DNA from 2 places in the Burkholderia latens genome. Region 2 is predicted to be linked to the other one. Evidence: riboswitches for the same ligand, from Rfam matches in the RefSeq annotation. Region 2 holds a riboswitch; the other holds the start of a gene.
What was found. Region 2 has a riboswitch for cobalamin ahead of cobA (uroporphyrinogen-III C-methyltransferase). Riboswitches for the same ligand answer to the same signal wherever they lie in the genome.
Positions count from the first base shown of each region.

Region 1 (14,507 bases), on a different replicon from region 2:
TTGCGATGCAAAACAGGTTTTCAAGCGGCGGAAAGGCCGTGCGTCGCGAATCGCCGCTGCATTCCGCGATATGAAACGGCCTTTCGGCACTCGAAGAAACGACAGCTTTCGCGGCCCCGGCATTGTCTTTGCCACGGTCATGACAAAACGTCTATACTTGGACAATTCTTCGAACCCAAACCGGTCCGCCGCGCATTGCGAGGCGCCGCTCCTCCCGCGAGGCCCCCCGATGAGCGACTACCCCGTTTTCGATGCGCTGTGCGACCTGCTGGCGACCGCCAGCGCGCGCTTCCGGGTGCTCGAGCACCCGGCCGAAGGCAAATCCGACGTGATCGCCGCGATCCGCGGCACGCGTCCCGAGCAAGGCGCGAAAGCGATGCTCTGCACGTTCAAGGACGGCGGCGACGCCACCGCGCTCGCGGTGATCCCCGGCCATCTGAAGATCGATTTCCGCAAGGTCGCCGACGCGGTGGGCCGCCGCAAGGCGACGCTCGCGCCACCGGAACTCGCGGCCGCGGTCACGGGCTGCGTGATGGGCGCCGTGCCGCCGTTCGTGTTCGACGCGAACGTGACGCTCGTCGTCGATCCCGCGCTGATCGAACTCAATGACGAAATAGCGTTCAACGCGGGCCGGCTCGATCGTTCGATCGTGCTCGATGCATCCGACTACGTGCGGATCGCGCGCCCGCTGCTGGCCGGCATCACCCGGCCGCAAGCCGTCGACGCGAACCCCACGCGCGCGCTCGAGGCCGACGCATGACCGCGCCCAGCCCGACGCCGCAATCGGAACAGGCGTCGCTGATCGAGCAGGTGCTGCGCATCGCCGAAGGCCTCGGTGCGATGCTCGCGCCGTTCACCGAGGTGGTCGTGCACGACCTGCGCACGCCCGAGCACGCGATCCTCGCGATCCACAACAACCTGTCTGGCCGAGCGATCGGCGACCCGGCGACCGAACTCGGGCTCGCGCGCATCGCCGACGACAACTTCCCGCAGGTGCTCGCGAACTACGCGAACCGCTTCGCGGACGGCCGCACCGCGAAGAGCACGTCGGTCGGGATCAAGGATTCGAGCGGCCGCTACGTGGCCGCGTTGTGCCTGAACGCGGACATCACGCTGTTCCGCGGCTTCCAGGGAATGCTGAACCAGTTCTGCAGCATCGACGGCGTGCCGGTCGCGGAAACGCTCGATCCGGCCGGCGCGGATGCGATCCGGCAACGCATCGACGCATTCGCTACGCGCCTCGCGACCACACCGCGCGAATTGAAGACCGATCAGCGCCGTGCGCTGATGCAGACGCTGAAGGCGGACGGTTTCCTCGACGTGCGCCGCGCGATGGAGATCGTGTCGCAGCATCTCGGCGTATCGCGCGCCACCGTATACAACGATGCAAAATGACGCGTGCCCTCGGGCCGCCCCGCTTACCTGTTGACTGACCTTCCGACGAGCGACTCATGCACACTCCGCCCCTCCCTACCTATGACGACGTCGCGGCCGCCGCGACACGGCTCGAAGGCCACGCGCACCGCACGCCCGTGATGACGTCGCGGACGATCGACGAAGCGCTCGGCGCGAAGGTTTTCTTCAAGTGCGAAAACCTGCAGCGCATGGGTGCGTTCAAGTTCCGCGGCGCATTCAACGCGCTGTCGCGCTTCGACGCAGCGCAGCGCCGACATGGCGTCGTCGCGTTCTCGTCGGGCAACCATGCGCAGGCGATCGCGCTGTCGGCGCGCATCCTCGGCATCCCGGCGACGATCGTGATGCCGCAGGACGCGCCGGCCGCGAAAATGGCCGCGACACGCGGCTACGGCGGCAACGTCGTCACATACGACCGCTATACCGAGGACCGCGAGCAGATCGGCCGCGAACTCGCGGAGCGGCACGGGCTCACGTTGATCCCGCCGTACGACCACCCTGACGTAATCGCGGGCCAGGGGACGGCCGCGAAGGAGTTGTTCGACGAAGCCGGTCCGCTCGACGCAGTGTTCACGCCGCTTGGCGGCGGCGGCCTGCTGTCCGGCACGGCGCTCGCGACGCGCGCGCTGTCGCCGCACGCGAAGCTGTACGGCGTCGAGCCGGAAGCCGGCAACGACGGGCAGCAATCGTTCCGGTCCGGGTCGATCGTCCACATCGACACGCCGCGCACGATCGCCGACGGCGCGCAAACGCAGCACCTCGGCAACCTGACGTTCCCGATCCTGCGCCGCGACGTCGACGACATCCTGACCGCGACCGACGCGGAACTCGTCGACTGCATGCGCTTTTTCGCAACCCGCATGAAGCTGGTCGTCGAGCCGACCGGCTGCCTGTCGTTCGCGGCCGCGCGCCGGATGAAGGACGAACTGAGAGGCAAGCGCGTGGGCATCGTGATCAGCGGCGGCAACGTCGATCTCGAGAACTTCTGCGCGCTCGTCTCGGCGCACGCATGACCGGCGCGGCGCGCCGATGACGCGATGAAGCCCGCGTCGTCCGTGCGCCGCCGCTCCTTTACGCCGCGTTAAGTTTCGCGCCCTACACTGATTGCATCATCCCGCAGTCGGTCGTGAAGAAGGAGCCATCATGAACACGCACGCGATCGTCGCCGCCGCTCTCGCGACAGCGTCCATGCCGACGTTCGCTCAACCGCATGTCGCGTCATCCGTTTTTTCCGCCGCGGCGCCGCGCGACCACGTCGAGCAGGCTGCCGGTCACTCATCCGCAGGCCTCGTGCTCGCGAAGATCGATCAGAACAATTCGCCGCCCGATCGCGGCGGCGATCCTGGGGGCCGCGCGCACGCCGGCATGCATATGTAGTGCTGCAGCCGCCGACGCGCCGTTTCATCAGACATGAAACGCGCGCTGCACGCGCAAAAGAACGGTTGTGGGAAGCGTTGCCCGCACACTGACGTTTTTTCGCACCCCGTTCCCACCGGCAATTGACGCGCGCAAGCGCTCGCCATTACGCTTGCGCGCTGATGGTTCCCGACAACGGGATTAAAAGGGAACGCAGGGAGGCCATGCCTCGAATCTGCGGCTGCCCCCGCAACTGTAAGCGGCGAATCCGCGCCACCGCACGCCACTGGGATACCGGGAAGGCAGGCGCGCATAACGACCCGCGAGCCAGGAGACCTGCCATCGACCCGAGGTCCAAGCAGCCGCACCGGGCGGGGTGTCCCGGCGCGCCAGGCACCGCCTTTGGCGGTTGCCCCCGTTGCATGGACGGCCCGACCTCAGGACCCTTCAGATGTCCATTCTTTTCGTAATCGCTTGCGCGCCGCAGGCGTTGCACCGGCGCGTCGCCCGCCCACGCGGTCGAGGCGCGCCCATGTTCGGCGCCGCGGCACCGGCGTCGCCCGGCGCGTGGCCCACGCACGATGACGACACGCGGCGCCCACGCCGTCACATTCCGCGATGATGCGCCAGCCCGCCGCGCGCGCCGCCGCGCGCCCCGCTTACGCTCGCCGTACCCGCAACACGATCACGTTTCGCTGCCTCATGAACCTTCGCCACTTTCTCGCCACGTCCGCCGCCACCGCGCTGCTGGCTCCGCTTGCCCACGCCGCCGGCGACGCGGCGCCCGCACAGCCGTCGCCGTCCGCGGACGCCCCCACCCTGCCGACGATCAGCGTGACCGACACGCGGCACCTGCCAGAGTCGTTCGATCAGCGCTATGCGACGACGCAGGTGCTCACGCGCGCCGATCTCGAGCGGCTGTCGCCGAGCGATCCGAGCATCACGCAGGCGCTGGCGACGTTGCCGGGCGTGACCGTGTCGCAGAGCGGCGGCCCGGGCTCGTCCGCGTCGGTGAGCATCCGCGGCTCGTCCGCGAGCCAGGTTGCCGTATTCATCGACGGAATCCGGATCGGCTCGCCGACCACCGGCGTCGCGCCATGGGCAGACCTGCCGACCGAAGCATTCGAGCGCGTCGAGGTGATTTCGGGGCCGGCGGCCGCATCGTTCGGCGCGAACGCGATGGGCGGCGTCGTGCAGTTGTTCACGCGCCGCGCGGCCGGCCAGCCGAACCAGACCACGGCGTCGTTCGGCGGCGGCTCGAACAAGACCTTCGACACGCAGCTGCGCACGTCGGGCACCGTGCCGTCGACCGGGCCGCTCGCCGCGCTCGGCGGGCTCACGTATGCGCTCGGCCTGCACGACTACAACACGGCCGGCATCGATTCGACGCGGCCCGTGCTGCCGTACCACGAGAACGGCCGCAACCCGTATCACGCACAGGATCTCGACGCGCGTCTCGGCTACGCGCGCGACAACTGGTCGGTGTCGACGTTCGCGCTGTATCACCGCTCCGACCTGTCGTTCGACAATGCCGGCTTTGCGAACCGCGAGCTCGATCATCAGCTGACGACCGGCATCGCGTTCCATCTCGACATCACGCCCGACACGCAGTTCGACCAGTCGTTCGGTTTTGCGAACGACCGCCAGTTCCTGTACGCGAGCGATCCGGCCATCCCGACCGACCAGATCAACTCGCAGCGCATCAGCACGTCGACGTCGCTCACGCACCAGGAGCGCGGCCTCCATCTGTTCGGCCTGCCGCTGTCGGGTGAGACGAAGCTCGCGTACGACTTTACGCGCGAACAGGCGTTCCTGCCGGTCGACGTGCCGGACGGCGTGCCGACCCGCAACGATTCCGCATTCTCGCTGCATCAATCGGCCACGCTCGGCAGCGTGACGATGTTCGTCGCGGGCCGTCACGAAATCATCGCGGGGAAAGCGGTAAACACCGGCAACGCGGCGCTTTCGTGGGCGATCACGCCGGTGTACACGGCGCGCGTGTCTTATGGCAACGCGTTCCGCCTGCCGTCATTCAACGACCTGTACTACCCCGGCTATGGCAATCCGGACCTGAATCCGGAGCGCAGCAATACGGTCGAGGCCGCGCTCGACGCGAACACCGCGTACGGCACGTTCAGCGCCGCGATCTACGACACGCGCGTGAGCAACCTGATCGCGTACAACCCCGCGACGTTCTCGCCGATCAACATCGGCCGCGCGCATATCCGCGGAATCGATCTGTCGTACAAGGGCGCGATCGGCCGTTCGACGCCCGTCAGCGTCGCGATCGGGATTCTGAATCCGCAGGACGAAACCAACGACAGCTGGTTGAGCCGCCGGCCGCGGCAGACCGTCAGCGTCAACATCGACCACACGTGGGACGAGCTGAAGCTGCACGCGCTGAGCACGGGCGCGTCGCTGACCTACGGCGGCACGACGTTCGACAACCCGGCCAACACGATGTATCTGCCGTCGTACCTGACCGTGAACCTGCGCGCGTCGTACCGGATCAACTCGCGTCTGACGGTGTCCGCGTCGCTGTCGAACCTGTTCGACCGTCAGTACATGACCGCGTACGGGTACAACACGCTCGGCCGCACCGCATTCGGCAAGGTCAGCTACACGTTCTGACGCGCGCCGCGCACGCGTCGGCGCCCGCCATCACGGGCGTCGACGCCGCACCGGTGCATCAGGCGCCCACGACGCCGCGCACGCCCGCGACCAGCTGGATCGCGCCGAACCCCGCAATCACGACGGCCGAGGCGCGCGACAGCCCGTGCATGAACGCCAGCGACATCTTCATGCGCAATGCGGCGGTCGCACTGCTCAGGCACAGCCACCACGTGGCCGACCCCACGAACACGCCGGCGACCATCAGCGCGACGGTCGGCCCGATCGTGCCGTGCTGCGGGCCCGCCAGCGGGCCAAGCGCCGCGAAGATCCCGACGAACGACAGGATCGTCATCGGGTTCGACAGCGTCAGGCCGAACGTCGTGAAGAAATCGCGCAGCACGGTGGTGCGCGCCACGTCGCGCCGTGCCGCCGCTGCCGCCGGCGCCTGTCGTGCGATGCCCGCGGCCAGCCACACGAGAAACGCACCGCCGCCGATCTTCAGCACGACGGTCAACATCGGAAACGCCGTGACGATGCCCGCGACGCCGAGCGCGCCGAGCAGCCCGTAGATCGCGTCGGCGCACGCGGCGCCGATGCCGGTCGCAAAGCCCGCCTGGAAACCGCGGCTCAGGCTGCGCTGGATGCACAGCATGCCGATCGGCCCGACCGGTAATGCGATCGACAACCCGATCACGACGGACTTGATGAACAGCATGGCCGGCTCCTCGCGACATGCAATGACTCGAACCGTTATCGTAGGGAAAGTCCGGTCGCCGCTGAACGCGGTTTTTAAGGAAAAATGGCCGCTTCACCTTAAAAGCTCCGCCACGATGGACGAACTCGACTGGAAGATACTCGCGCAATTGCAGACCAACGGCCGCATCAGCTATACGGAACTGGCACGCCAGGTCCACCTGTCGGTGCCGGCGGTGACGGAGCGTGTGAAGCGTCTCGAAGCGGCCGGCGTGATCGACGGCTACACGGCGCGCGTCAATCCGGCCGCGGCCGGCTACCCGGTGAGCGCGCTGATCGGCATCACGGTGCCGCAACCGGCGAAGGCCAAATTCCTGAAACTGCTGGAAACGATCCCCGAAGTGGTCGAGTGCCATCACGTGACCGGCGCGGATTCGTACGTGATGCGCTTCGTCGCCGTCAGCATGACGCATCTGGAGCAACTGATCGAACGCATCAACCTGTACGGCGAAACGCGCACGTCGATCGTCATGTCGACGCCGCTTCCCGCGCGCGGGCTCGTGCGTCCGGCCGCGGCGGGCAAAGCATCGCGGGCGTGACAGGACGCCCCGCTCTGCGCGATGCTGTGCAATGCGCACCTTGCACGAACCGGATACCCTTGCCATGCCAGTCATCGGACTCAATCATTACAACCTGCGCGCGGACCGGGCGACGCTCGACACGCTGCGCGATTTCTACGTGGATGTCGTCGGCCTTGAACCCGGCTATCGGCCGCCGTTCCAGAGCGCGGGCTACTGGCTGTATGCGGGCGAGCACGCCATTCTGCATCTGTCGGAAGCGCGGCCCGGCGAGGTGCGGACGTCGCACGCGGTCAATACGTTCGACCATATGGCGTTTTCATGCGAAAACGCGGCGGCGATGGAACGGCGGCTCGCCGACGCGCGGGTCCGGTACTCGCGCACCTACGTGCCGCTCACGCGACAGCTCCAGCTCTTTTTCACCGACCCGGCCGGGAATGGTATCGAGTTGAATTTTGCGCGGCCGGAAGACATTTCCGGCGACGATGCGGGTTAGCGCCGCCGCCTCGCGTATATCGGTCGCGGTCACATGCCGCGCTTGCGCGGGCCGCAGGACGGCCCGCGAATATCGCGGCGGCCGGCCCGAGCCGAAGCGATGCCGCCGTATGCGGCGACTCGACTCCGCGTGCACACGCACGGCGGCCGCGACGCCGATCGAATCACCGTTGCTTCACGAGCTTCACGATCGTCAGCGCGCCGTTCACGCGCTCGATCCGCACCTTGACCTTGTCACCCGCATGCAGCGACTCGATCATCGCCGGGTCGCCGGCCTTGAACGTCATCGTCATCGGCCCCATGCCGACGTTCGCGAGCGGACCGTGTTTCAGCGTCAGCGTCCGCTGCACCGCATCGATCCGTTTGACTTCCGCATCGGTCAACGCAGCATCGGGCGCCGATGCCTTCATGTCGCCCATGTTCATGTCGGACATGCCGCCGGCCGCGCGCACAGGCATGGCCAGCGCAACGGCCATCATGCCGAGCACGGCGACAGCAACGCAGCGAATCTTCATGGAGTCATCCCGACCTGGCAATGACGAACGCGATCGTCAAACCAGCAACGTCGCGATCGCCCACACAATCAGCACGCTGCCCAGCGCACGGCCGACCTGCTCGCCGCCAGGCAGCACTTTTTCGACGAGCACGATAAGCGATAACGCAACGATCCACACCACGTTCATCACGCCGCCGACGAACAACAGCGCCATCAGCAGCCAGCAACAGCCGACGCAATAGGCGCCGTGACGCACGCCGAGCACGAAGCTACCGGCCGCACCCGGGCGCGCATACATGGTAAGAAACCGCACCGGCGACCGGCACTGACGCAGGCATGCGCGTTTCAACGGAGAAAACTGATAGACGCCGGCCAGCGCGAGGACGAACGCGGAAAGCGCGGCGCTCTTGGACCACAGCATCATCCCGGAGATCAGGCCGGCCGGCTGCAGCAGCATCTGCATCGCGGCCGCGCCGGCAGAGAACGCGAGCCATGCGACCAGATATCCGGCCAGCAGCAACGTCGACGCGATCGCCGCGCGCGATCCGTCCGTACCGCGATACCGCAGCACACGCCGGTACAGCAGCACGAGCGGCGCCGCGCCGGGTGTCATCATCGCGATCATCATCACCCACCACATCATGACCACGGTGGCCGGTGACGGATCCATCGCGCCTGCGTCGTCGGCGAGCCGATGCGGGAACAACGCGAGCGCCGTCATGTCCGTCGCCGACATGCCGGTGCCGGCGCCCGTCCAAAGGTATGCGCAGCACACGCCGACCAGCGCCGCCATGCCGAGCAGCGTGACGATACGCTCACGCCGCAGAACGTCGTCGAGCACGATCACGCGACGGCGCGATGCCGGATCAGCCCGTGGTTGTTCATGTGCAGCCGTGCGAACTGCGCATAAGTGCGCTCGAGATCCAGTTCGATGTGGCCGCGCGAGCGGCCGGTGCCCGAACCGATCTCCGCCAGCTCGTATTCGAAGCCGTGCGGCAGGTCGATGCGTGCGCGATGCTCGGCGCCCGTCACCGGATTGCGGATCGGTTCGCCGACGAGGTCGAACACGCCGTCGACGCTGATCCGGCCGCGCCGCGCATCGACATCGACGTCGAAGTCGATCTTCGCGAAGATCGGCTCGTAGGCCTGTTCGAGCGTCGACGCGAACACGGCGAACATCGTCGCAAATGGATCGGTATCCTGACCGGTCATGATCTTCAGCACGGCGTCGCATTGCGCGGGGCTCGCGCGTTCGTCGACGATCGGCTGGCAACGGCCGCGGCCTTCGTGAATCGCGCCCGGCCACTGGAACACGACGGCGATCCGCACGCCGTCGAGCACCACGTCGCCGTAATGGCCGCTGTCGATCGAAATCGCACCCATCGCTTCGCAGTGGCCATGCGTCGGCAGCGAATTGAACTGGCAGGGACAACCGTATGAACAATTGCAGTTGATCAGCTCGGTTCCCTGAATCTCCCACGGTGTCATGGCATCACCTCGCGCGATCGGTGGCACGTAACGCTTCGAATCTAGTGCACCGCACAGCCGAAAGCAAAGTACGCCTTCCGTGCCGGTCGGCGGGCGAGGGTTCGCGCTGGCACGGGCGTGTTGCCCATGCGGATTGAGACGTGCGGGCTCGCGGCACTGCCGCCCTGCGTCCTGCACCGTCGCGCCGGCGCTCTCGCAACGGCTGGCCGCCTCGCGATCAACCTTGTTTCTTCGGCGCGCGTGCGACGGCAAACCATGCCATCACCGCGCCCGCGACCCACGCGCAGGTGAGCAGCAGGTCGAAATCCATCATCCCTTCGAAATTGGCGGTGTTCTCGAAGCTGCAATACCGGCTGCCATGGAATTCGATGCAGCCGCTGACGATCCACTGGACGTGCATGAACACGTGATAGAACGCGAAAGTCGAAGCGATGATGGCGACGCGCAAGCGTACGGGCGTTTTCATTCGGCGTCGAAGGTGATGGACGGAGCTGGGCTGACGCCGATCTTATGACAGCGACGTCGCATCACGCAATCGGTCGCGCGCAAATCATCGGACACACAACCATGCGCGCGCCACGCCATCGGCATAAACCCGATGAAAAACCATCCCATATCCTCACACGATCGCGCTCGTCGTCGATTCCGCATGCGCCATGCATTCCGGAGATAGCCGTCGGCGTCCGGCATACGTGCGGCATGACGGACGACGGCTTTCGCGCCGGCCAGCATCCGTGTGCATCGGCCCGGCCGCGCGGGCATGACGTTTGCACCGCGTGCTGCCCTCTCCTGCTGACACGACGCTGGCAGCAGCCGACGCGCAAGGTTGCAGGATTGCCCGACGAGGAATGTCGCCATGACCCGTACCCGAGACCGCGTGGACCCTGTCTTCGAATGCCGAAACGTGACATTGCTGACGCTGTGCATCGCCGTGCTCGTCGCGCAGATCGACACGGCCGTCGTCAATCTCGCGACGCGCGCAATAGGCTCATATTTCCATGCAGGCGTCGGCGCGCTGCAATGGGTCGTCGACGGCTACAACCTCACGTATGCCGTTCTGCTGCTCACCGGAGGGCTGCTCGCCGACCTGTACGGCCGGCGCCGCATCTTCATCGCGGGTACGGCCGTGTTTACGACTGCGTCGCTGGCATGCGCGCTCGCCCCGTCGGTGCCGGTGCTGATCGCCGCACGCGCGCTGGCCGGCGTCGGCGCGGCGCTGTTGCTGCCGGCGTCGCTCGCGATCATCCGCGTCGTGTGGTACGACCCGGTCGAGCGCGGCCGCGCGCTCGGCGTCTGGGCCGCTTGCAACGGCGTCGCGATGGCGATCGGTCCGACACTCGGCGGCCTGCTGATCCGGCACTTCGGCTGGCGCAGCATCTTCTTCGTCGTGGTCCCGCTGAGCATTGCGGCGATGCTGCTCGCGATGCCGGCCGTGCCCGAGTCGTCCGACCCGCGCGGCCGGCATTTCGACGGCGGCGCGCAGGTTGCGGGCGCGGTCGCGCTCGGCACGCTCGCGTATGCGGCGATCGTGTTCCGCGAGTCGCCGCTCGCCAGCGCGATCGCGGGCGGAGCCTCGATCGCGTCGCTAGGCGCGTTCATCGCGATCGAGCGGCACCACCGCGACGCCGCCCTGGTGCCGCTCGAGCTTTTCCGGCTCGGCGCATTTCGCGGCGTGATCGCCGCGACGACCGGCATGACATTCGGGATGTACGGCGTGCTGTTTCTGCTGCCGTTGACGTGGCAAAGCACCGGCCGGCTCGATCCCACCGGCGCGGGCCTTGCGCTGCTCCCGATGGCGCTCGTGTTCGTCTCGGTGTCGCCGTGTTCGGGGTGGCTGTCGGAGCGAGTCGGCACGCGGGCGACGACGGCCGGCGGCGTCGCCGTGATCGCGAGCGGGCTTGCGGTGATCGGCGCGTCGGCTGCGTCTCGGAGCCTGTTCGGCGCAGAAATCGGCCTCGCGTTGACCGGACTCGGTATGGGCGTGGCGACGGGTCCGTTGATGACCGTCGCGGTCGGCTCGGTGGACTCGGCGCGCTCGGGCACAGCGAGCGCGCTCGTCAACGTCGCGCGGATGATCGGCGCGACGCTCGGAATCGCCGTGCTCGGCACGCTGTTCGCGGTCGCGCACGGCGGCGCCACCGGTTTGCGCGCCGCGATGTTCACCGGTGCGGCGGTTCAGCTCGCCGGTGCGGCAAGCTCCGCCGTCAGCGTGCAGCGCGCGCGGCAGTCCGCATGATCCGTTGAGAGCGGATGCGCCTTTGGCGTATGTCGTTTGCGGGGGGCGGCGGTCAACAGTCGGCCATTCGCCGCCGATCATCGAGCCTCAACACGCAGCGAGTTGCGTCGTCAGCTATGCTTCCCGCCGTGTCTGCGCCGCCGATGTGCATCGCGCTCCTGCCGCAGCACGGGCATCAGTTCCGCGATGTACTGCCGCGCCTGTCCGCGCGTGACGATCTCGCTGAAGCGCTGATGTGCCTTCGCGTGCCCGACGAGCGCCGCATGCGCCTTCTTCAGAATGTGCAGATACGCGATCAGGCTCGTGCCGTCGCGCACGGGCAGCGCATCGCGCGGGTCGGCAGTCGGTGGCGTCGTCATGATCCGATCCTCGCGGGACAGTCGGTGCGGCACGTCGCGGTGACGAGCGACAGCAGGTCGTTCGCCGCCCGATCGCGCTCCGTCAGCGGCGCGAGACCGAACAACCGCCCGAGCGTCGCGACGATCGAGCTGTGATCGTACGGCGTGTGATCGACGTGAGCGGCAGCGACCCACGGCGACACGACGATCGCCGGCACGCGCACCCCATACACGTCGAATTCGAATCCGCTCGCGTTCAGCGTCGCGCCCGCGCCATCGTTGGGCGGCGGCGCTGCGCCGGGCGCGACCGAATCGTAGAAGCCGCCGTGCTCGTCGTAGACGACCACGAACAGGCTGCTGTCCCACACCGGTGAATTGCGAATCGCGTCGTACACGCGTGCGACGAGCTGGTCGCCGCCGGCGAGGCCGTCCATCGGATGATGCGAGCTGCCGTTCCGGTAAGTGCCGTGCACGATGTCGCCGTAGCCCGGTTCGATGAACGTGTAGCGCGCGGTATAGCCGGCCGCGAGGTCGGCTTCGAAGTGGGACAGGTCGTCGACGTCGAAGAAGCTCACCCCCTTCAACGATGCGACCTGCGGCACGTGGCCGAGTGGATCGCCGGACTGGTCCTGGTAGATGCGCCAGTTGTCGTCGCCGAGCGCCGCGAAGATCGAGCCGTTCGGATAGCGGAAACCGTCAAACGCATCCCATCCCGCCATTTCTTCCTTCGTCGGCGAATGGTCGAGCCCGGCCGACGACGCACCGTGCAGGAAGAAGCGGTTCGGCCACGTCGGCCCCGGCATCGATGCATGCCAGCGGTCGCACAACACGAACGCGTTCGCGAGCGCATAGAGTGACGGCGCCTGCGTGCGGACGTCGGCGCCCTGCATGATCGTGCCGAGCGCACCCGGCTGCGGCGGCGCGCCTTCGGAATGCGACGTCGCGTAATTCGACACGAATCCGGAGTTGTCGACGCGCGGATAAGGCCGCCCTTTCACGAACGGCACACCGGCGCCGCACAACTGTTCGAGCACGTCGTCGAATTCGTGGCATGGATCGGTGGGCATCCGGTCGGGCGCGCCGCCGCCGAACGGATAGACGGCGCCGCCGTACGCGTTGCTGTCGTGCGGCGACGCGGCCGTGATGTTCGCGATGCCCGACAGAGCGAACAGATGATCGAACGAGCGGTTCTCGAGCATCAGCACGAACACGTGCTTGATCCGGTCCTGAACCGGTGGGGCCGCGGGAACCGAAGAAGATGCGGGGGCTGCGTCTGCACTCATGGCGCCTCCTGGCGTCGCGCGACGGATGTCCGGCTGGCAACATCGCGGCGGCAACGAATGCCGTTGAAAGCGACTGAAGCGAAGACGCTCCGACGTAGCCGGCCCGCGAATTGCCGACGAGTGTACGGCTATGCTGGCCGACGCGTAAAGCCCGATACGGCGCGCGGCATGGTAGCCCCATTCAGGCGATGATCGACGCAGCGCGTCGAAGCGCATCGAGGCGTGTCAATGAAACGGGGGCGGGAAAATGAAGATCCGGATGGGCCGACCGGCTTGACCCGGTGCGATCTTGGCCATTGCGGCCATGCTGGGCGGCCGGCGACCGACGAATGGCGCGGATCGCGCCGCCCGTCCGGTATGTCCGTCCATACGGCGGGGGCCGGACGGTAGTTTGTCGATCGGAGCGCATCGCGCGCCCGATCGTGTCAGCTTAGCGACGCGGTTGGCCGCTGCGCGGCGGACGCGGCGAATTTGCGTCCTTGTGACGGAAATTGATACGGCCCTTCGTCAAGTCGTACACCGACAGTTCGAGCGTCACGCGATCGCCCGCGAGAATGCGGATGTGGTTCTTGCGCATGCGGCCCGACGCGTACGCGCCGACCACGACGCCGTTTTCCAGCGTGACGCGGTATTTGCTGTCCGGCAGCACTTCGTCGACGATTCCGTCCAGTTCCAGCAGTTCTTCCTTTGCCAAATCAATTCCTCCAGACAAGGTGATGACCGCGGCCGCGGCGGGTTCGCCGGCGTCAGGCCCTGCAGCGGGACGGCGGCCGGCGCAATGCCGGGTATCCATTCGTTCGGACGGACAATGCGCCCGTCCTTCAATCGGAGCCCGGCGCCATGCGCGTTAGGGCGGTCGGTGGCAGCGACGGTGCGATCCGCACCGCGCAATCGGGACCGCGCCGCGTGCGGCATGGCGACGGTCTACTCGGGTTGCAACGCAGGCCGCTTGCGAAGCGGCGGGCGCTTCGCGAGGGCGTTGAATCGCGGGTCGTACGGACTCGCGATGGATGAGGGAAGCACACGACCGATGCATTGTAACGACCGCGATGCATCGGTCGTGTGCGTCGAAACGCGGAACGCCGGCCAGGGCCGGCATCCGCGCAAACTCCACTGGGCAGCGACCGCGATCGGCGGCCGGTGCCGATACGGCTTATTGCGGCGTGATGTTCGACGCTTGCAGACCCTTCGGGCCGCGCTTCACTTCGAAGCTGACCTTCTGGCCTTCGGCGAGGGTCTTGAAGCCCGTGCCGCGAATTTCCGAGAAATGGGCGAACAGATCGTCGCCGCCGTTGTCCGGGGAGATGAAACCAAAGCCCTTGGTTTCGTTGAACCACTTGACGGTACCGGTATCCACAAATACTTCCTTAATACGAATGAATGAACATGCGCCCGTGGCGGGCACAGAGAGAATCAAAGAGGGAGAGACCAACGACTGCCGCACGGCGTGACGGGCGGCGAATGATGAGCAATCGGACTTCTTGAAGACCTCAGACACTACGCGTTGCGCGTCGATCC
Region 1 is NZ_CP013438.1:1,234,366-1,248,872, forward strand. Features, by position in the region: gene WK25_RS24805 (YbaK/prolyl-tRNA synthetase associated domain-containing protein) at 230-760, shown strand; gene WK25_RS24810 (helix-turn-helix transcriptional regulator) at 757-1,395, shown strand; gene WK25_RS24815 (threo-3-hydroxy-L-aspartate ammonia-lyase) at 1,452-2,426, shown strand; gene WK25_RS24820 (hypothetical protein) at 2,557-2,790, shown strand; cobalamin riboswitch at 2,936-3,128, shown strand; gene WK25_RS24825 (TonB-dependent receptor domain-containing protein) at 3,472-5,400, shown strand; gene WK25_RS24830 (LysE family translocator) at 5,459-6,097, opposite strand; gene WK25_RS24835 (Lrp/AsnC family transcriptional regulator) at 6,213-6,674, shown strand; gene WK25_RS24840 (VOC family protein) at 6,739-7,149, shown strand; gene WK25_RS24845 (copper-binding protein) at 7,313-7,663, opposite strand; gene WK25_RS24850 (DUF2182 domain-containing protein) at 7,700-8,437, opposite strand; gene WK25_RS24855 (DUF1326 domain-containing protein) at 8,488-9,132, opposite strand; gene WK25_RS24860 (hypothetical protein) at 9,350-9,598, opposite strand; gene WK25_RS24865 (MFS transporter) at 9,989-11,368, shown strand; gene WK25_RS24870 (hypothetical protein) at 11,479-11,727, opposite strand; gene WK25_RS24875 (alkaline phosphatase family protein) at 11,724-12,989, opposite strand; gene infA (translation initiation factor IF-1) at 13,420-13,683, opposite strand; gene WK25_RS24885 (cold-shock protein) at 14,143-14,346, opposite strand.
Region 1: linked by a shared signal. The riboswitch ahead of WK25_RS24825 (TonB-dependent receptor domain-containing protein) and the one ahead of cobA (uroporphyrinogen-III C-methyltransferase) in region 2 are both predicted to bind cobalamin.

Region 2 (14,507 bases):
CTCGGCCGGTCCGGCGACCGATAACCCCGTCGAGCGTCAGCGCAACCACGATCTCCGACGCGCAGGCCACGGCCGTAATGTGCTGCGTGATGTCGGCCGGCGCGCATTTCCGAAGGCGATTCCGCCGAGGCCTGGCACACCGCGCCGGCCGGGTCACACCATTTCGTTATCGGCCACGATCGTGCCGCGATCGCGTGGCATCGGCGCGGCAACATGTTGCCGCGCCGATGAATAACGTGCGCATCGTCCGCGCGCTTCGCGGCGCGAACCGTGTCAGCCTTGCGGAATCGTGCCGGGCCGCACGTACGCCAGCATGTGCGGCACGTAGTCGGCCTTGCCGAGTTCGACGCCGTGATGGCGCAGGATCGCGTACGCGGCGATCGAGTGAAAGTAGAACTGCGGCAACGCCCAGTCGCGCGCATACTGCTCGCCGGTCATGTCGAACGCAATGCCGTTCGGCAATTCGAGCGCGATCGGCAACGCGGCGCCGCCATCGAGCGCGTCCGGCGCGAGTTCGCCGAGAAAGGCAATCGTGCCGGCGAGAATGCCTTGCGCGTCGCTCAGCGTGCCGGGCTGCGCATCCGCATGCCAGCCGGCCTCCCGCAACGCGAGCAGCGCATCAGGCAGCGGCTCGCCGCGCAACCGGTGCACGGGCTCCATCGCCTGAAAGCACGAGAACCGCACCTGCGCGGCGAGCGGATACATGTCGGGCGCGAGCTTGAGCATCAGCAGCGCATCGGGCGTGCCGGATGAATCGGACGCGTCGCCCGCGGCCTGCCGATGCGCGACGGCCTTGTCGAGCCACGCGGATTGCGCGCGCAGCATCTGGGTGAAGGTTGGAACGAGAAGTTGGGTCAGCGACATTCATGCCCTCCGATGAGTCGTTCGCACCGCACGATCAATGACGCGGCAGAATCCATATTCTGCCGCAGCAGACGATTCGACGCGAAACCGGTGACGCATCGCCGCGCCGGCCCGCGAGCGCGTCAACGCTTGCCGTGGCGGGCGAGAAACCGGTCGAGCTGCGACGCGAACGCGTTGCCGTCGCGTGCGCTGAACGGCGCCGGGCCGCCCGTGTCGATGCCCGCGCTACGCAGCTGGTCCATCATCGCGCGCGTCGACAGCCGCTCGTCAATGTTCTCGCGGCTGAACCAGTTGCCGCGCGGATCGAGCGCATGCGCGCCCTTGTCGAGCACGGCGGCGGCCAGCGGGATGTCGGCGGTGATCACGAGATCGCCCGCTTCCGCGAGCTCGACGATCCGCGCATCCGCCACGTCGAAGCCGGCCGGCACCTGCACCGCCCTGATGAACGGCGACGGAGGCGTGCGCAGGAACTGGTTCGCGACGAGCGTCACGCAGATCTCGGCACGGCGTGCGGCACGAAACAGCATGTCCTTGATGACCGCGGGACACGCGTCGGCATCAACGAGTATTTGCATGGCAGCGTTCCAGTCGGCAGAAACGGCGATCATAGCGCAGCGCCGGCGCGCGCTCCGCGCAATCGGGCGTTCGATCAGCCGATCAGCCGGCGAGCCCCGCGCACAGCGCCGCCGCCGTCGTCCATTGCGCGCCCCATGCGTCGGCGAGCCGCCTGCCCTGCCCGACCCGCACGGCGGCGTCATCGAAGTCGACGAACACGACGTGATCGGCATCCACCGGCTTCGGCGGCGTTTCGCGCGTGCGGCCATCGGACAGCACCCACAGCCAGCGCTGCTTGCCCGCGGCCGGCGTGCGTCTTGCGTCGCGCGCAAGCATTTGCGCGGCGGCCGCGATGCCGTCAGCAAGCGGCGTGCCGCCGCCGCCGTCGACCGGTTCGAGCCAGCGCGCATTCCACCAACGCGGCACGGCCGGACCGAAGCGCCGCGCGGCGCCGTCGCCGCCGAAACAGATCAGCGCGGTTTCCGTGCGCTCACGCGCAGCCTGATCGAAATACGCGACGATCAGGCCTTTCGCGAGCGCGAGCCGTTCGTGCGACAGCATCGACGCCGAACAGTCGAGCACGAAGCAATGGAGCGCACGCGGCGCACCGGCCCGTTTGCGAAAGCGCAAATGGCTCGCGTGCAGCGGATCCGAGCGCTTCGCGGCGAGCGTCGGCGGCCACGCAATGGCCGTACCTGCGGGCACCGCACCCGGCACACGTGCCGCAGCGCCTGGCTGCCATCGAGGACCGCGAACGGCGTTCGCGGCGGCGCGGGCTCGATGGCTCAGCGTTTTTTTAGCGGCAACGGCACCACGCCTTTCACGTCACGCAGGCCGGCCGGTTCGGGCGGCAGGTAACCCCAGTCGCCTTGCGAGGCCGCCGCACCGTCCGGTGCCGCGCGTGCTCGATCGCCGGAATGCTCGCGTGCTTCCGGCGGCGAACGGCCGTCGCTGGCGCGGCCGCGTTCGCCGTTCGATTGCGACGCGGGCGACGCCTCCGACGACGGCGGCGTGGGCGCACGGCGCCGATGACGCAGTACCGCATCGGCCACGCGTTCGACATGCGCGATCGTCACCGCGTCGGCGTGCTCGAGTGCCGCGAGCGCGCGCGCGGCGCGCAACATCACGAGATCCGCGCGCAGCCCGTCGACAGCGGCGCCGATGCACAGCGCGCTCACGCGTGCATGAACCGCATCGCCGAAATCCAGCGACGCGAGCCGCGCGCGTGCCGCATCGATCCGCTCGCGCAGTTCGGCCTGCGCGGCCGCATGATGCGCGCGGAACGCATCCGGATCGAGATCGAATGCGAGCCGCGCCTTCACGATCCGCTCGCGCTGTGCGGCGTCGAAGCAGTTCTCGAGTTCGACCATCAAACCGAAGCGGTCGAGCAGTTGCGGGCGCAACTCGCCTTCCTCGGGATTCATCGTGCCGACCAGCACGAAGCGCGCGTCGTGCGCGTGCGACACGCCGTCGCGCTCGACCACGTTCACGCCGCTCGCGGCGACGTCGAGCAGCGTATCGACGAGGCCGTCTGCGAGCAGGTTCACCTCGTCGACATACAGCACGCCGCGATGCGCGCGGGCGAGCAGGCCGGGGCGGAAACGCACGCCGTTGTCGGCGAGCGCATGCGCGAGATCGAGCGTACCGGTGACCTGCTCGTCGCTCGCCGACAGCGGCAGCGTGACGAATTCGCCTTCCGGCAGCAGTTCCGCGAGTGCGCGCGCGGCGGTCGATTTCGCGGTGCCGCGCGGCCCGCTGACGAGCACGCCGCCGAGCGACGGGTCGATCGCCGCGAGCAGCAGCGCCTGCTGCAGCGGCTGCTGTGCGACGAGCGCCGCGAACGGAAATACCGCGCGCGCGCGATGCGTTGTCGGATCGGTCATCGCCGCTTTCCTTCCTGGAGTTGTTCGCTGTCGAGCCAGACCGCTTCGATCCGCTCGCGATAGTCGCCCGGCTGCTGCCACAACCCGCGCTGCATCGCTTCGACGAAGCGTTCGCAGATGCCGTGCAACGCGTTCGGATTGTGGCGTTCGAGGAACGCGCGCGTGTCGGCGTCGAACAGGTACGCGTCGGCAACGAGCGCGTACTGATGATCCGACAACACGCGCGCGGTCGCGTCATAGCCGTACAGGTAATCGACGGTCGCGGCCATTTCGGCGGCCCCCTTGTAGCCGTGGCGCTTCACGCCGTCGAGCCATTTCGGATTCACGACGCGCGAGCGGATCACGCGCGCGATTTCCTCGCGCAGCGTGCGCATCCTCGGCGCGGCCGGATTCGCATGGTCGCCGTGATAAACGCTCGGTTGCCGCCCGGACAGATGGCGCACGGCCGCCGTCATGCCGCCCTGGAACTGGTAATAGTCGTTCGAGTCGAGGATGTCGTGCTCGCGGCTGTCCTGGTTCTGCACGACGACGTCGATCGTCGCGAGCCGCGCGCCGAACACGTCGGGCGCCGCGTCGCCCGCACTGTTCTGCGCGTACGCGTAGCCGCCCCATTGGCGGTACGCGCCGGCGAGATCGGCGTCGGTCTGCCAGCGGCGCTGGTCGATCAGCTCCTGCAGGCCTGCGCCGTAGCTGCCGGGCCGCGCACCGAACACGCGCCAGCCGGCGCGGCGCCGCGCTTCGTCGGGCGCAAGACCTTGCTCGATCCATTTGAGGCGCTCGCGCTCGATGCGCGCCCGGATCGGGTTCAGCTCCTCGGGCTCGTCGAGCGCGGCGACGGCCTGCACCGCCGCGTCGAACAGGTGCATCAGGTTAGGGAACGCGTCGCGGAAGAAGCCCGACACACGCAGCGTCACGTCGATGCGCGGCCGGTCGAAAATCTCGATCGGCAAGATCTCGAAGTCGGTCACGCGATGGCTGCCGTGCGCCCACTTCGGCCGCACGCCGAGCAGCGCGAACGCCTGCGCGATATCGTCGCCGCCAGTGCGCATCGTCGCCGTTCCCCACACCGACAGGCCGATTGCACGCGGATAGTCGCCGTGATCCTGCAGATGGCGCTCGATCAGCTGCTGCGCGGATTTCAGCCCGAGCGACCATGCGGCCTGCGTCGGCACCGCGCGCGTGTCCACCGAATAGAAGTTGCGGCCCGTCGGCAGCACGTCGGGACGGCCGCGCGACGGCGAGCCGCTCGGCCCGGGCGGCACGAAGCGGCCGTCGAGCCCGCGCAGCAACTGGCGCAGCTCCTCGCCGCCGCATGCGTCGAGCGCGGGCATCAGCGTCGTACGCACGCGTTCGATCACTGCAAGCGTGTGCGGCCATTCGCCTTCGGGCGCCGCGCCGCTCGCGACGCCGCCGGCACGATCGCCGTCCGACGCGCACAGGCCATCGAGCCACTGCTGCGCGAGCAGTTCGAGCCGCTCGCGAGTATCGCCCGCATGACGCCACGGCGACGCGTCGAGTGCCTGCAACACGGCCGGCCGCGGCCCCGTCCACGGCGCGGCCCAATCTGCCGCGAGCGGATCGAACGCGTCGCCGAGCGCGAGGTCGCGTGCGAGCGCGCCGATCAGCCCCGCGCGATCGTCCTTGCCGTCGCCGACCGGAAAGCGTGCGAGCGCGAGCAACGTATCGCGCCGCTGCCGACCGGCCGGCGATGCGCCGAACACGTGCAGCCCGTCGCGAATCTGTGCTTCCTTCAATTCGCACAGCCATGCGTCGACGCGCGTGAGCAGCGCATCCTCGTCGCCCGCATCGCGCGGCGGCGACACGCTCAGCTCGTCGTGCAACCGATGCTCGGCGATCGTCGCGAGAATCGTCTTGCGCAGCAGCTTCGCGCGCCGCGCATCGACCATCAATGCTTCATAGTATTCGTCGACCTGCCGCTCGAGATCCTGCAGCGGCCCGTAGTTTTCCGCGCGCGTGAGCGGCGGCATCAGGTGGTCGACGATTACCGCCTGTGCGCGGCGCTTCGCCTGGCTGCCCTCGCCCGGATCGTTGACGATGAACGGATACAGATGCGGCAGCGGCCCGAGCGTCAGATCGGGCCAGCACGCGTCCGACAGCGCGACGCTCTTGCCCGGCAGCCATTCGAGATTGCCGTGCTTGCCGAGATGGATGACCGCATCGATGCCGAACGCATCGCGCAGCCAGAAATAGAATGCGAGATACGCATGCGGGGGCACCAGCTCCGCATCGTGGTAGCTCGCATAGTCGTTGTCGTCGCGCGAGCGCGACGGCTGAATGCCGACGAACACGTTCCCCGCGCGCCAGCCGGCAATCGGAAAGCGCCCGTGCCGCAGTGTCGGATCCGCTTCGGGTGCGCCCCAGCGCGCGTTCAGCGCGTCGCGCACGGCAGCCGGCAGCCGCGCGAAATGCGCGACGTAATCGGTCAGCGCGAAACTCTGGAACGCCGGGCGCAGTGCGCGCTCGGCCGGATCGTTCGTCACGCCTTCGGTGAGCCGCGCGATCAGCGCGTCGCCGTCGGCCGGCAGATCGGCCACCGCATAGCCCGCGTCGCGCAGCGCCGCGAGCACGCGCAGCGCGGACGCCGGCGTATCGAGCCCGACGCCGTTGCCGATTCGCCCGTCGCTTTGCGGATAGTTCGCGAGGATCAGCGCGATCCGCTTGTCGGCATTGTCGAGCGTACGCAACCTGCACCAGCCGCGCGCGAGCGCCGCGACGAACGCAATCCGCTCGGCGTCCGGCTGATAGCGCACGACGTCGACTTCGGTGTGCGGGCAGCGATAGGCGAGCCCCTTGAAACTCACCGCGCGCGTGACGATGCGCCCGTCGACTTCCGGCAGCGCGATATGCATCGCGATGTCGCGCGCATGCAGCCCCTGGTTGTCGGCCACCCATGCATCGCGATTGCCGCCGGACAGGATCACCTGAAGCACCGGCGCGTCGCCCGCGAGCACGTCAGGCTCGGGGCTGTCGATCGCTCCGGCCGCGAACGCCGTGGTGTTCAGCACGAGCGCGACGCGCTGCGTGTCGCACAGCTGCGCGATGACTTCTCGGCTCACCGCGTCCTTCAGCGACGTGACGGCGATCGGCAGCGGATTCAGTCCCTCGTGCACGAGTGCATCGGCCAGCGCGTCGAACACGGCCGTATTCGCGGCCTGCCAGTGCGCGCGATAGAACACGATTGCGACGACGGGCGCGCCGGGCGTCCAGCGTGCGCGCCAGTCCTCGACGCTAGCCGGGTCGCGCGCCGGGTGATAGAGCGCGGCGGCCGGCAGCGGCCGCGGCGGCTCGGGTTCGTCGCCGAAGCCGAGCGTATGGAACGCGATGCTTCGCAGCAGCGCTTCCGCGTTGTGCATCCCGCCTTCGCGCAGGTAGCGCCACCACAGCCGGCACAACTGCGGCGCGACCGTGCTCTTCGCGACGAGGTTCGGATCCTCCTGCAGATCGCCCGAGAACATCGCGAGTTGCTGCCTGCGTTGCGACGCGAGCGACACCGCCTGTTCGATCCCGTACGGCCAGTACGCTTCGCCGCCAAGATGATCGATGACGACCGTCTTCGCGTGACGCAGCACGTCGTCGACGTAGAAGTCGACCGACGCCGGCTGCCGCAGAAACGTGACGTTCGCGAGCCGCACGCTCGGGAACCCTCGCGGCAGCTTCGGCACGATGCTCGCGAGCAGCGACAGCGTCGTGTCGGCCGAGCTCAGGATCACGATGTCGGCCGGCTGCTGGTCGATCCGCACGACGCCCTGCGTATCGTCGACGAAGCCGCCCGGCGTGGTGCGCAGCAGGTGCATCGTGCGTCACGCCTGCTGCGTTTGCGCCGCGCACGCGGCGTCGAACGCTCGCTGCAACGCGGCGGCGTCGAGATCTTCGCCGATCAGCACGAAGCGGCTCGCGCGCGGTTCGCCGTCTTGCCAGCGGCGATCGAAATAGCTGTCGAAGCGGCGGCCGACGCCCTGGATCACGAGCCGCATCGGCGCATCGGGCAGCGCGGCGAAGCCTTTCGCACGGTAGATCGTGTGCGTCTCGACCACATGCCGGAGCGCCGCGATCGTCGCATCGCGCGAGCCTGCGTCGCCCGACACCACGACCGAATCGAAATCGTCGTGATGATGGTCGTGATCGCCGTCGTCGGCCGAGCCGTGATGGTCGTGGCGCAGGTGAATCGTTTCCTCCGACGCCGATTCGAGACCGAGCAGCATCGCCAGATCCAGTTCGCCGCGCGTCGCGCGCACGATCTTCACTTGCGGCGGGATCTCGTCGCGGATCGCCGCTTCGATGTCGGCGAATTGCGCGTCGGCGACGAGGTCCGCCTTGTTCACGATCACGAGATCGGCGGACGACAGCTGATCCGCGAACAGCTCGTGCAGCGGCGATTCATGGTCGAGGTTCGGATCGGCGCGACGCTGCGCGTCGACGGCCTGCGGATTCTCCGCGAACTGGCCGCTCGCGGCGGCCGGCCCGTCCACGACGGTCACGACCGCGTCGACCGTGAAGCTGTTGCGGATCGTCGGCCAGTTGAACGCCTGCACGAGCGGCTTCGGCAGCGCGAGGCCCGACGTCTCGATCAGCACGTGATCGATGTCGGCGCGGCGCTCGACGAGCGCTTCCATCACCGGATAGAACTCTTCCTGCACGGTGCAGCACAGGCAGCCGTTTGCGAGTTCGTACAGCTGCCCCGACGCTTCCACCTGCGCGCCGTCCGCGCCCGCGGCGTCGTCGCAGCCGATGCCGCAGCCCTTGAGGATTTCGCCGTCGATGCCGAGTTCGCCGAATTCGTTGACGATCACCGCGATACGGCGGCCTTGCGCGTGCTGGAGGATGTGCCGCATCAGCGTGGTCTTGCCGCTGCCGAGAAAGCCCGTGACGATCGTGACGGGAAGCTTGCGTAGGGTCATGGTAGATCCTGGGTCGAATGAGGGAGTCAGGCCGAGAGCGTCACGTCGATCTCGTCGTAGCGTTTGAGCCGGTAGATCGCGGCCGACACGATCCAGCACGCGACGAACAGGCCGATCACGACGTAGCCGAGCATCCCGAAATGCGATGCGACCATCGTGGAGAACGCCCATATCGGGCCTTCCAGCGACAGCTTGTCGGCGAGCAGCGCGAGCACTTCGATGCCGCCGATCAGCGCGGCGACCAGCACCGACACGAACGTGATCGTCATGTTGTAGTAGATCTTGCGGATCGGCCGCACATACGCCCAGCGATACGCGCCCATCATCAGGATGCCGTCCGTCGTGTCGACGAGCGTCATGCCCGCGGTGAACAGCGCCGGCAGCGCCATCACCGACCAGAACGACATGCCGCCCTGCACCTGCGTCGCCGAAATGCCGAACAGCGCGATTTCGGTCGCGGTATCGAAGCCGAAGCCGAACAGGAAGCCGACCGGATACAGGTGCCAGCTGCGCGACACGAGGCGAAACAGCGGCCGGAACAGGCGCGCGAGCACCCCGCGCCGGTTCATCATCATGTCGAGATCGGCATCGACGATCGCCTCGCCGCGGCGGGCCGCGCGAAACGTCCGGTACACGGAGATCAGGATCAGCAGGTTTGCGGCCGCGAGCACCAGCAGGAAGAATGCCGACACGCTCGTGCTGATCACGCCGCCCCAGGTCTTCATGCTTTCGAAGCGCGCAAGCGACGCCGCAGTCAGCGCAACCGCCACCGACATCACGATCACCACGGTCGAGTGGCCGAGCGAGAAGAACAGGCCCGCGCCGAGCGGGCTGCGGCCTTCCTGCATCAGCTTGCGCGTAACGTTGTCGATCGCGGCGATATGGTCGGCATCGACCGCGTGGCGCAGCCCGAACACGTACGCGAGCAGCGCGGTGCCCAGCAGCACGGGCTGGTCGCGAAACGCGACGAAGGCCCAGATCCACGCGGCGACGTTGAACGTCGCGAGCAGCGCGTAGATCGCGACGATTTTGCCGCGCAGCCCGGACGGGCTGTCGTTGAACAGGCGGAAGAACGAGTCGAGCATGATGCTCCTTTGCGAACGGTCGACATGGTGAATGCCAACACGGCTGCCGCGTGCCCTGCCCGCGCCGCCTGCCGCTCGCCGCGCCGGCCCGCGCATGCATGCTGCTGGCGGATCGGCGGACGAAGCGGGAAACGTTCGGACGTCTGGGCGTACTGCGGCCGTGGACGATGCGCCGCCTCCCCGCGGCGCTGAACCCAACGTCCTGGCCGGTATCCGGGCTGACGAACACGCCGCTTCGCCTTCCCGGATGCGCGGCATCCAGTGGCGGTCGTCCGCATGCGGCAGGCATGCGGCGAAGCGGCGCTGCGTCGCGCTGCGCGCGACGCGTTCGCTTACCGTTGCGGGGGCAGCACAGGTTGGCTCGACTGCGGTGCAGGCAGGCTCCCTGTTTCCCGTTTAACTGCGCACGCCGGAGCGGCACGCGCGAGCACCAAAACGCGTGCGAGTGTAGGCGGCGGTGCGGGGAGCGTCAAGGCGCATCGGGCGCCGGCGCGGCGCCCGGCATGGCAGCCCGCCGCGCCGCGGGCCGGCTGCGACGCCCGCGCGGCGGTTCGCGCGGGCCGGACGCTGTGCTATCGTATGCGCCGCGTTCGGTGCTCGCGCCCGCCCTCCGGCGAGCGCAGTTAAACGGGAAACAGGAGGCGGAAAGCCGCCCGGCCTGTGCTGTCCCCGCAACGGTACGCCGCCCGCGCGCCGCGGTTCCCCCGCACGCGCCCAGGCCGCCCGCGATGCCACTGCCCTCCGGGGCGGGAAGGCTGCGGCCTGGCAAGCGGCCAGCCCGGATACCGGCCGACGCAAGGGGCGCGCCAACGGCGCGCCGAACGCCCTGTCCGCGAGGGACGGACAGGGTGCGCATTCCGCCCGCGCGTGCGCGGGTTTCGCCGATCCGCCATGCCCTGCCTGCCCGCCGGCCGCCGATGTGCCGCTCGCTGTCCCGTTCCCACCGCTACCGCACGGTGCGCGCCGTGCCGCGCCCGATGAGCCGCGCGTGGCTTGTGGGCGCCGGCCCCGGCGACGCCGATCTGCTCACGCTGAAGGCCGTGCGCGCGATCGCCGCGGCCGACGTGCTGCTGGTCGACGATCTCGTGAACCCCGACTTATTGCGCCACGCGCGCGCCGACGCGCGCATCGAACACGTCGGCAAGCGCGGCGGTCATGCGTCGACGCCGCAAGACGCGATCGTCGCCGCGATGCTCGCGCACCTGCGCGCGGGCCGCAGCGTCGCGCGGCTCAAGGGCGGCGACCCGTTCGTGTTCGGCCGCGGCGGCGAAGAATTGCTCGCGCTCGGTGCCGCCGGTTACCCGGTCGAGGTCGTAAACGGCATCACGGCCGGTATCGCCGCACCGGCCGCGCTCGGCATTCCGGTCACGCATCGCGGCGACGCCCAGGGCGTGATCTTCGTCACGGGGCACGGTGCGGGCGCCGACGAACCCGATTGGCGCGCGCTCGCCGCGACGCGAATGACGATCGTGATCTACATGGGCATTCGTCGCCTCGACGCGATCGCGGCGGCGCTGCGCGACGGCGGCATCGCCGGCGACACGCCGTGCGCGGCGATCGAGAATGCGACGCGCGACGGGCAGCGGCACGTGCTCGCGACGCTCGATACGATCGTCGAACGCGTGAGTGCGACCGGCATCGGGTCGCCCGCGATCGTCGTGATCGGCCGCGTTGCCGCGCTCGCCGACGAGCCGGCCGTGCGCGCCGCGCTCGGCGCGCGTGCATGATGCGCGTCGCGCTCGGCATCGGTTTCCGCGCGAACGCGAGTGCCGCGCAACTCGATGCCGCGATTCGCGCGGCGCTCGCGCAGCATCCGGACGTCGAGCCGGCCATCGTCGCGACACTCGCCGACAAGGCGCGCGCCCGGGCGCTGCGCACGCTGTGCGCGCGGCGCGGCTGGCCGCTCGTCGCATTCGACGCGGCGCAGCTCGCGCTGTGCGCGTCACCCGCGTTGAGCCGCCCGTCGGCCGCCGCCGTTGCGCGCTTCGGCGTGACCGGCGTGGCCGAGCCGTGCGCGCAGCTCGCGGCGCCGGCCGGCCGGCTGCTCGGCCCCAAATCCATCGTGGGCGGCGTGACGGTCGCGCTCGCCGGCCCGCTCTGAACTTTTGTTTCGCTTTCGACAGGACGACTCCGATGAAGACCGATGCCGAATCCCATCAGCGGATGACCGAGCGCCGCCGCGCCGGCCATGAAAAAAAACAGGCGGCCGCCACTCAGGAAAAGGGCCTGCTGATCGTCAACACCGGCAACGGCAAGGGCAAGAGCACGGCCGCGTTCGGGATGGCCGTGCGCGTGCTCGGCCACGGGATGCGCCTCGGCGTCGTGCAGTTCATCAAGGGCGCGCTGCACACGTCCGAGCGTGACTTCCTCGGCGCGCTTGCGCAATGCGACTTCGTGACGATGGGCGACGGCTACACGTGGAATACGCAGAACCGCGACGCCGACATCGCGACCGCGCGCAAGGGCTGGGACGAGGCGCGCCGGATGATCGAAAGCGGCGAGTACCGGATGGTGATCCTCGACGAGCTGAACACCGTGCTGAAGTATGAATATCTGCCGCTCGACGAAGTGCTCGCGACGCTGGTCGCGAGACCGGCGTCGGTGCACGTCGTCGTCACCGGCAGGCATGCGCCCGATGCGCTGATCGACGCGGCCGACCTCGTCACCGAGATGCGGCTCGTCAAGCATCCGTACAAGGAACAAGGCGTGAAAGCACAGCCCGGCGTGGAGTTCTGACCGATGCCGGCCTGCCCCGCGCTGTTCGTGAGCGCGCCCGCGTCCGGCCAGGGCAAGACGTCGGTCACGGCCGGCCTCGCGCGGCTGCACCGCCGGCTCGGCCGCCGCGTGCGCGTGTTCAAGACCGGGCCGGACTTTCTCGATCCGATGCTGCTCGAACGCGCAAGCGGCGCGCCCGTGCATGCGCTCGATCTCGGAATGGTCGGTGAAGCCGGCTGCCGCTCGCTCCTTGCCGACGCCGCATACGACGCGGACCTGATCCTGATCGAAGGCGTGATGGGGCTGTTCGACGGCACGCCGAGCAGCGCCGACCTCGCGGTCGCATTCGGCGTGCCGGTCGTCGCGGTCATTTCCGCGAAGGCGATGGCGCAGACGTTCGCGGCGATCGCGTTCGGGCTTGCGCGGTTCCGGCCGGGCCTGCCGTTTCACGGCGTGCTGGCGAACCGCGTCGGCTCGCCGCGGCATGCGCAGCTGTTGCAGCAGGCGTTACCCGGCGACTTGCGCTGGCTCGGGCACGTGCCGGCCGATGCGGGGATCGCGCTGCCGGAACGGCATCTCGGCCTGCACCAGCCGGCCGACATCGCCGACCTCGATGCGCGGCTCGAGCGCGCGGCAGATGTGCTCGCCGGGACGGCGCTCGCCGACTTGCCCCCCGCCGTCACGTTCGCCGAACCGGACGTTGCCGCGCCGCTGCCGCGCGCGCTCGCCGGCAAGCGGATCGCGATCGCGCGGGATGCGGCGTTCTCGTTCATCTATCCGGCGAATCTCGCGCTGCTGGACGCCCTCGGCGCTCGGTTGCAGTTCTTTTCGCCGCTGGCGGACGAGCCCGTGCCCGCCGATTGCGATGCGCTGTTCGTACCCGGCGGGTACCCGGAGCTGCATGCAGCGACGCTCGCGGCGAATGCCGTGACCGCGCGCACGATCCGCGCGCACGCGGCCGCTGGCCGGCCGATCGTCGCGGAATGCGGCGGGATGGTGTACCTGTGCGAATCGCTAGCCGACGCGGATGGCGTGACGACCAAGATGCTCGGGCTGCTGCCGGGCCATGCGACGATGCAGCGCCGGTTCGCGGCGTTGGGGATGCAACAGCTGGAGACGCGCACCGGAACGATGCGCGGTCATACGTTTCATTATTCGCGGCTCGATACGCCGCTGGCGCCGGTGGCGACCGCCGCGCGGCCGGATGGCGAACCGGGCAGCGGCGAAGCCGTATATCGCTCGGGCGCGATCGTCGCGACGTACATGCACATGTACTGGCCGTCGAATCCGCACGCAGCGGCGGCGCTGTTCGGCGGGGACGCGTTCCAGGTTCGGCGCGTCACACCGGAATCGCGAGACCGCTGATGCGTGATCGCTTGACGCGCTGCCAGCGATGACGAATGCCCGCTCGATGCCGATGCGACGATGCGACGATGCGGAACGCGGACCACACGTTCGCCGTCACTCGCCGTCACACCAGAAACGCCTCCGCGAGCTTCACCCAGTACGATGCGCCGGTCGGCAGCGCCGCGTCGTTGAAGTCGTAGCCGGGGTTGTGCACCATGCAGCCGCCCTCCCCGTCGCCGTTGCCGATGATCAGGTAGCAGCCCGGCCGCTTCTCGAGCAGGAACGCGAAATCCTCGCTGCCGGTGAGCGGCACCATCCCGTCGATCAGGTTCGCTTCGCCGGCCCATTCGCGCGCGACGCCGCGGGCGAACTCGGTCATCCGCTCATCGTTGACGAGCACCGGGTAGCGGCGCTGATAGTCGATCGTCGCGGTCGCGCCGAATACCGCCGCCTGCGCATGGACGACTTCCTTGATGCGCGTCTCCAGCAGATCGCGCACGTCCGGCTTCAGCGCGCGAACGGACAGGCGCATCTGCGCGCGATCGGGAATCACGTTCGGTGCATCGCCTGCATGGATCGCGCCGACCGTAACGATCGCCATGTCGAGCGGCGACACGTTGCGCGACACGATCGTCTGCAGCGCGATGACGATCTGCGCGCATACGACGACCGGGTCGATCGCCTTGTGCGGCACCGCACCGTGGCCGCCGCGACCCTGCACGTCGACGATCACGGTGTCCGACGACGCCATGAACGGCCCCGGCAGGAAGCCGAATTTGCCGGTCGGGAAGCCCGGCATGTTGTGCATCGCGAAGATCGCATCGCACGGGAATTGCTCGAACAGCCCGTCGTCGAGCATTTTCTTCGCGCCGCCAAGGCCCTCCTCGGCCGGCTGGAAAATCAGGTTCAGCGTGCCGGAAAAGCATCGCTCGCGCGCAAGGTGCTTCGCGGCGGCGAGCAGCATCGCCGTATGGCCGTCGTGGCCGCACGCGTGCATCTTGCCGGGGATCGTGCTCTGGTACGGAAGACCGGTCGACTCGTGGATCGGCAGCGCGTCCATGTCGGCGCGCAGGCCGAGGCGCCGCGCGCCGTCGCCGACCTTCAACTGCGCGACCACGCCCGTGCCGCCGAGCCCGCGA
Region 2 is NZ_CP013435.1:1,741,853-1,756,359, reverse strand. Features, by position in the region: partial or broken gene WK25_RS32045 (IclR family transcriptional regulator) at 1-27, opposite strand, end outside; gene WK25_RS08175 (DUF1993 domain-containing protein) at 274-864, opposite strand; gene WK25_RS08170 (YaiI/YqxD family protein) at 987-1,439, opposite strand; gene WK25_RS08165 (vWA domain-containing protein) at 1,522-2,136, opposite strand; gene WK25_RS08160 (ATP-binding protein) at 2,205-3,302, opposite strand; gene cobN (cobaltochelatase subunit CobN) at 3,299-7,117, opposite strand; gene cobW (cobalamin biosynthesis protein CobW) at 7,124-8,221, opposite strand; gene WK25_RS08145 (HoxN/HupN/NixA family nickel/cobalt transporter) at 8,248-9,306, opposite strand; cobalamin riboswitch at 9,493-9,756, opposite strand; cobalamin riboswitch at 9,930-10,094, shown strand; gene cobA (uroporphyrinogen-III C-methyltransferase) at 10,284-11,033, shown strand; gene WK25_RS08135 (cobalamin biosynthesis protein) at 11,030-11,407, shown strand; gene cobO (cob(I)yrinic acid a,c-diamide adenosyltransferase) at 11,440-12,042, shown strand; gene WK25_RS08125 (cobyrinate a,c-diamide synthase) at 12,046-13,386, shown strand; gene WK25_RS08120 (M20 aminoacylase family protein) at 13,493-14,507, opposite strand, start outside.